Regions from separate parts of the Dactylosporangium sp. NPDC000521 genome, predicted to be linked through region 1. Evidence: riboswitches for the same ligand, from Rfam matches in the RefSeq annotation. Region 1 holds a riboswitch; each other region holds the start of a gene.
What was found. A riboswitch is a leader RNA that binds a small molecule or an ion and turns the genes downstream of it on or off. The one in region 1 is predicted to bind cobalamin.
Positions count from the first base shown of each region.

Region 2: linked by a shared signal. The riboswitch ahead of ACFY3L_RS32525 (VWA domain-containing protein) and the one ahead of ACFY3L_RS24390 (ribonucleoside-diphosphate reductase subunit alpha) in region 1 are both predicted to bind cobalamin.
Region 3: linked by a shared signal. The riboswitch ahead of bluB (5,6-dimethylbenzimidazole synthase) and the one ahead of ACFY3L_RS24390 (ribonucleoside-diphosphate reductase subunit alpha) in region 1 are both predicted to bind cobalamin.

Region 1 is NZ_JBIAYW010000007.1:326,801-329,054, forward strand. It holds gene ACFY3L_RS24385 (SGNH/GDSL hydrolase family protein) at 1-642, shown strand, start outside; cobalamin riboswitch at 802-1,022, shown strand; gene ACFY3L_RS24390 (ribonucleoside-diphosphate reductase subunit alpha) at 1,147-2,254, shown strand, end outside.
Region 2 is NZ_JBIAYW010000011.1:38,523-40,776, reverse strand. It holds gene ACFY3L_RS32530 (hypothetical protein) at 1-667, opposite strand, end outside; cobalamin riboswitch at 714-912, shown strand; gene ACFY3L_RS32525 (VWA domain-containing protein) at 947-2,254, shown strand, end outside.
Region 3 is NZ_JBIAYW010000016.1:67,619-69,872, reverse strand. It holds gene ACFY3L_RS38825 (roadblock/LC7 domain-containing protein) at 1-226, shown strand, start outside; gene bluB (5,6-dimethylbenzimidazole synthase) at 245-865, opposite strand; cobalamin riboswitch at 907-1,112, opposite strand; gene ACFY3L_RS38815 (metallophosphoesterase) at 1,123-1,809, opposite strand; gene ACFY3L_RS38810 (MBL fold metallo-hydrolase) at 1,839-2,254, opposite strand, start outside.

The DNA of each region.
Region 1 (2,254 bases):
GGCGCCGCCGACCCGCAGTGGCAGTACGCCAACCTGGCGATCCGGGGCAGGCTGCTCGAGCCGATCGTGACCACGCAGCTGGACGCCGCGCTGGCGATGTCGCCGCCGCCGACGCTGGTCTCGCTCAACGGCGGCGGCAACGACATGATGCGCCGCGGCGCGGACCTTCCGTACCTCGTGCGGCTCATCGAAGGGGCGATCGAGCGCTGCGACGAAGCCGGGGTCCGTCTCATGGTCCTCAGCGGCGCCGACCCGTCGGACCACCTGCCGCTCGGACGGGTGCTGCGCCGCCGCGCCGAGCAGCTCACCGAGGCGGTACGGGAGCTGACCGCCCGCCACGGCGTGCTGTTCGTCGACTGCTTCGGCGACACCGAGCTGCGCCGGGCCGGGTACTGGTCGGCGGACCGGCTGCACCTCAACGCCGCCGGCCACCGCCGGGTCGCGGGCCTCGTCCTCGCCGCCCTGGGTGTCGCCGACGCCGAGCACCGGCTCGACGACACCGCGGCGGCGTCCCGCGGGCTGATCGTCCAGGCCCGGTACTACCACCAGCACGTCCTGCCGTGGGTGCTGCGCCGGGTCCGTGGCCGCTCGTCCGGCGACGGACGCGCGGCGAAGTATCCGGCATGGACCAGCGTCTCCTGAGCGGGCAGGCGCCTCGCGGGTGACCGCCTACACCCTGCGGCATAAGGCGCACCCCGCCGGACTGGCGGACCTGGGTGGTCGCCGCGGCTGAGGGCCCTGCGCACGGCGCGACACGCCGGCACAGCATCTTGGGTTGTGAATTCCGACCCGCACCCATATATGGTGTCGCTTGCAGCTGGTTCGGCCGCCCTTCCGGGGCGGTCGTGGCAACAGGGAACCCGGTGTGAGTCCGGGACTGCCCCGCAGCGGTGAGTGGGAACGACCGCCGTCATCAAGCACTGGGCCGCGAGGCCTGGGAAGCGACGGCCAGTAGGCGGCCCCGGATCGATCCTGGGTCATGCCCGCGAGTCCGAAGACCTGCCAGCGCACCGTGCGCCGGGACGGCGTGCGGTGGTCGGATGCCGCGTGGGACGGCTGACGCCATCGCCGGGCGCTGTGCGCCCTTCTGTGGCGGCTTCCCCCTGCGCTCGTCCGGTGGTGATGAGCAGGCGACGAGGGGGACACATGACGGTGACGCAGGACCAGGTGGCGACGGGGAAGGCGCCGGAGCAGCGGCGGCACGCGATGCGGGTCCGCAAGCGCGACGGCGAGCTGGAGCCGGTCGACGTCAACAAGATCGTGAAGGCGGTCGAGCGGTGGGTCGCCGACCTGGACGAGGTCGACCCGCTGCGGGTCGCGACGAAGACGATCAGCGGCCTGTACGACGGTGCGACGACGGCGGAGCTGGACAAGCTGTCGATCCAGACGGCGGCGGAGCTGATCGGTGAGGAGCCGCAGTACTCACGCCTGGCGGCGAGGCTGCTCGCTGCGTACGTCGACAAGGAGGTCCGCGGGCAGGGCGTGGCGAGCTTCAGCCAGGCGGTCCGGCACGCGCACCAGCAGGGCCTGATCAGCGACGCCACGGCAGGGTTCGTGGCCCGCAACGCCCGCAAGCTCGACGACGCCGTCGACCCGGACGGCGACCTGCGCTTCGAGTACTTCGGGCTGCGGACCGTCGCCGACCGCTACCTGCTGCGCCACCCTTCGTCGAGGCTCGTCGTGGAGACGCCGCAGTACTGGCTGCTGCGGGTCGCCTGCGGGCTGTCCACGACGCCGGGTGAGGCGATCGGCTTCTACCGGCTCATGTCCTCGCTCGCGTACCTGCCGAGCTCCCCGACGCTGTTCAACTCCGGCACCGCGCACACGCAGATGTCGTCGTGCTTCCTCGTCGACTCGCCCAGGGACGAGCTCGACTCGATCTACGAGCGCTACCACCAGGTGGCGAAGCTGTCGAAGTTCTCCGGCGGGATCGGCATCTCGTGGTCGCGGATCCGTGGCAGAGGGGCGCTGATCCGCGGCACCAACGGCAGGTCCAACGGCATCGTGCCGTTCCTCAAGACGCTCGACGCCGGGGTCGCCGCGGTCAACCAGGGCGGCCGGCGCAAGGGCGCGGCGTGCGTGTACCTGGAGCCGTGGCACCCGGACGTCGAGGAGTTCCTGGAGCTGCGGGACAACACCGGCGAGGAGGCCCGCCGCACCCACAACCTCAACCTCGCCAACTGGATCCCCGACGAGTTCATGCGCCGGGTCGAGGCCGACGCCGACTGGTCACTGATCGACCCGTCCGACGCTC
Region 2 (2,254 bases), on a different contig from region 1:
TCGCCGCCTTCCCGGCCCGCCGCAGCAGGTCGTCGGCGACGCCGAGCATCGAGTTGCCGCCGGTCGCGGTGTTGCGGTAGCTCATCACCGTGACGCCGTCGACCCGGGCGAGCACGGCGTCGGCCAGGTTCTCCCCGCCGACCTGCACCGTCGGCAGCCAGAAGGGCACGTCGAGCTCGACCGGCGGGCCGATCCGCGACAGCTCGTCCAGCAGTCGCAGCAGCTGCGGTGCGAGCGCCGCGTGCCGCTCTTCCCAGGTCGGCAACAGGTACGGCTCGACGTCGACGTGCAGCCCCCGGAACAGGCCGGACGCCGCGGCGGCCCGGGCCCAGTCGAGCGCGGTCGCGTGGTCGGTCGTCCAGGCCGGCTCGCCGCCGAGCGCGTCCAGGGTGATCCCGGCGTCGTCGCACAGCGCTCGCAGCCGGGTCAGCTCCGTCACGTCGGCGCGAGGGTCGTAGTACGCGAAGATCGTCGTCACCGAGCGTGCCTTCGCCCAGCCGACGACGGCCTCCGGCGGCTCGCGCCCCCACAGCCACATGGCCCGGGTGCCCGGCGGCGCCACGCTCGTCTCCGGCGCCAGGGGCGGCAGGCGCGGCCGTACGGACGCCACGAGCAGGCCCAGGGTCAGCACGACGCACAGGGCGGCGTGCGCGGCGCTCCTCCACATGTCATCTGTTCGGCCGGTCGTGCCCGGCCCGAAGGATTTGGGTCACGTTGACGTCACTGGGAGCGGTGGGACACGATGAACCCCGAGCGGTCATAGGGAGGAACCCAGTGCGAATCTGGGACGGTCCCGCCACTGTGACCGGGGAGTCACCCTCCAGCGCAAGGGCCACGGCCGCAAGCCGGAAGGTCGGGGGATGGCGGCGATCCGGGAGTCAGGAGACTCCAGCCGCTCGTGCTCCATGACCCAGCGGGCGCGGACCCGCTCGAGGAGGATGTGCCCGTGACGTCGCCGTATCCGTTCTCGGCCGTGGTCGGCCTGCCCGACCTGCGCCTGGCCCTGCTGCTCACCGCCGTGTCGCCCGCGATCGGCGGGGTGCTCGTCCGGGGTGAGAAGGGCACCGCCAAGTCGACCGTCGTGCGTGGCCTCGCCGCGCTCCTGCCGGAGGTCGACGTCGTCGCCGGCTGCCGCTTCGCCTGCGACCCTTCGTCTCCCGACCCGTCGTGCCCCGACGGTCCGCACACCGTGGACACGCCCGCCGCCCGGCGCCGGGCCGCGCTGGTCGAGCTGCCCGTCGGCGCCACCGAGGACCGGGTCGTCGGCACCCTCGACCTGCAGCGGGCCCTCGGCGAGGGCGTGAAGGCATACGAGCCCGGCCTGCTCGCCGCCGCGCACCGGGGCGTCCTCTACGTCGACGAGGTCAACCTGCTGCCCGACCACCTCGTCGACCTGCTCCTCGACGCCGCCGCGATGGGCCGCGCCCACGTCGAGCGCGACGGGGTCTCCGTCAAGCACGCCGCCCGCTTCCTGCTCGTCGGCACCATGAACCCGGAGGAGGGCGAGCCGCGGCCGCAGCTCGTCGACCGGTTCGGCCTGGTCGTCGGCGTCGCCGCGCCCGCCACGGTGGAGCCGCGGGCCGAGGTGGTGCGGCGGCGGCTGCAGTACGAGAACGACCCCGCCGGGTTCGCCGCCCGCTACGTCGAGCAGGACGCGGCCCTGGCCGGCAGGATCGCCGCCGCCAGGCAGTTCCTGCCCCGGGTCACGCTGCCGGACGCGCAGCTGGACCGGATCGCGCGGATCTGCATCGCGTACCGCGTGGACGGCCTGCGCGCCGACATCGTCGTGGCCCGCACGGCGGTCGCCGTCGCCGCCTGGCACGGCCGGACCGTCGTGACGAAGGACGACCTGCGGGACGCGGCCCGGCTCGCGCTGCCGCACCGGCGCCGCCGCGACCCCCTGGACCCGCCGGGCGCGGACCAGGAGCGCCTGGAGGAGATCCTCGACCAGGAGCTCAACGGCCCCGACGACGACCCCGACACCGGCGGCGGTCCTGACGGGGACCCCGACTCCGGCGGTGACCCTGACTCCGGCGGTGGTCCTGACTCCGGCGGCGGTCCTGGCGGCGGCCCCGACGGTGACGCTCCGGACGGCGGCCCTGCTGGCGGTGCCCCGCCCGCGGCAACCCCTCCCAGCTCTCCTCCCTTGCCGAGCATTCCCGATATTTCCGATTCTTCGGATTTGTCCGACGGTGCCGGTGCCGATGGTCGCGACCCTCGCGGCGGTGACTCCTCCGTCCCGCCGGATGCCGGC
Region 3 (2,254 bases), on a different contig from region 1:
CGACGCGGCCGCCCTGGCGGCGACGACCTTGGGCCGGCAGGTGGCGCTGGTGCTGGGGCAGGCGCCGTTCCGGGACGCGACCATGCGCAACGACGGCGGTTACTTCACCGTGTACGCCGTGGACGGCGGCACGCTGCTCGCGGTGCTCGGCAGCGACGGGCTCAGCGTCGCCCGCCTGCACCTGGAGGCCCGCCCGACCTGCCAGCGCCTCGCCGCGCTGCGCTGAGCCCGCGACCGCGAGGGCTCACCAGCGGTCGTGGTGCAGGGCCTCGGAGAGCGGGGTGCGGCGGCGCCAGCCGTGGCGTTCCAGGTCCGGGACGGACTCCAGGTGGGTCACCGGGCCCAGGCAGAGCCAGGCGACGGGCCGGACGGTGGCGGGGATGCCCAGCAGGTCGCGGACGAACGGTTCGCGGTAGAACGAGACCCAGCCGACGCCCAGGCCCTCCGCGGTCGCGGCGAGCCACAGGTTCTGGATGGCGAGGCAGACGGAGTAGAGGCCGGCGTCGGCGATCGCGTGGCGGCCGAGGACCGCCGGGCCGCCGCGGCCGGGGTCGTACGTGACGACCACGGACAGGGCCGACTCCAGCACACCGTCGATCTTGATCCGGGCGAAGGTCGCGGCGGACGGGGCGTCGAGGGTGGCCGCGAACGTGTCGCGCTCGGTGCGGACGTGGTCGTGGAAGGCGCCGCGCAGGGCGGGGTCGCGGACGAGGACGAAGTCCCACGGCTGGGACAGGCCGACGCTCGGCGCGGCGTGGGCGGCGCCCAGCACGCGGTCGAGGACGTCGGCGGGGATCGGCGCGCCGGTGAACTGGCCGCGCACGTCGCGGCGGCGGTGCACGACGTCGTACAGGTCGGTGCTCATGAGGGCAGGCTCCCGCTGCTCGTGGCCGCCCGTCACGGACGGACGGCCGGTGACCGCGAGGCCGGTCTTCGGACTCTCGGATCAACGCCTGCACCGTCCGCCTTCCCAGCCCTGGGGCCAGTGACCGCGCACCGCGGGGTGCGCATGGACGGCAGCTCCCCGATCACCGCGGCGGGCCCGTGCCGGATTCACACCGGCTTCCCGATTCTCCCCAGGGCACTGGGGCACCTCGCATCAAGTTCGTGCCGCCAGGCAGCCTACGGCACGCAGAGCCGGTAGTGGGTGGTGAGCCGGCCGTCCTCGACGAGGTGGAACGCGAGCGCCGGCGGCGGCTCGGGCCGGTCCTCCGGCTCCCACGGCAGCACCATCGTCGACTCGACCCCCGGCGCGGCGAGGACCGGCACGCCCGCGAACGTGCTGACGGCGGCGCTGTGGACGTGCCCGCACAGGACGGCCAGCACGTCCGGGTGGCGGCGGAGGACCTCGGCGAGCCGTCCGGCGCCGAGCTGGCGGACCTGGTCCGCGGCGGGCTTGCCCACCGGTACCGGCGGATGATGACAGCACACGAGCGCGGGCATGCCCGCCGACGCCGCGAGGGTGTCGTCGAGCCACTGGAGGGTGTCGTCGTCGAGCCATCCCTCGGCGTGCCCGGGCACCGACGAGTCGCACAGCGCGAACAGCACCCCCGCCACGGTCTCGGCGCGGTCGGTCCGGAACGCGGCCGGGTCGTCGTGGTTGCCGGGCACCGCGAGGACGGGCACGCCGAGCGTCCGGAGCCGGCCGAACGCCGCGTATTCGGCGTCGAGCCCGTGGTCGGCGACGTCCCCGGTGACGAGCACGGCGTCCACCGGCCGGCGGAGGTCGCCGAGGTACGCGAGGACCCGGTCGAAGCGGTCGGGCGGCGGGGCGCCGAGGTGGAGGTCGCTGAGGTGGGCGATGAGCACCCCTGCCGGTTACCCAGGCGGGCGCGCGGCTACCGCAGCAGGTGCGCGCTGCCCGCGGCCTCGAACGCGGCGCGGACGTCGGCGACGCCTTCGGTGAAGTGCGCCCAGCCGTCGACGTGGACCGGCACCACGGTCTTCGCGTCCAGGAGCCTGGCCGCCGCCAGCATTCCGGCCGCGCCGAGCGTGAGGTCGGCGTCGCCGAGCAGCGCGGTGCGGGCCCTGCCGCCGAACAGGATCGCCACGTCGACGGACGGGAAGCGTTCCGCGATCGCGGCGACGACGTCCAGCGACGCGTTGTCGCCGCTCACGTAGACGGTCGGCAGGCCGTCGCCGTGCAGGACGAACCCGGTGACGGGGCCGGTGAGGTGCTCGGTGCCGGCGGGGCCGTGCCGCGCGGGGACGGCGGTGACCCGCACGTGGCCGCCGCCACCGGGGCGCGGCAGGT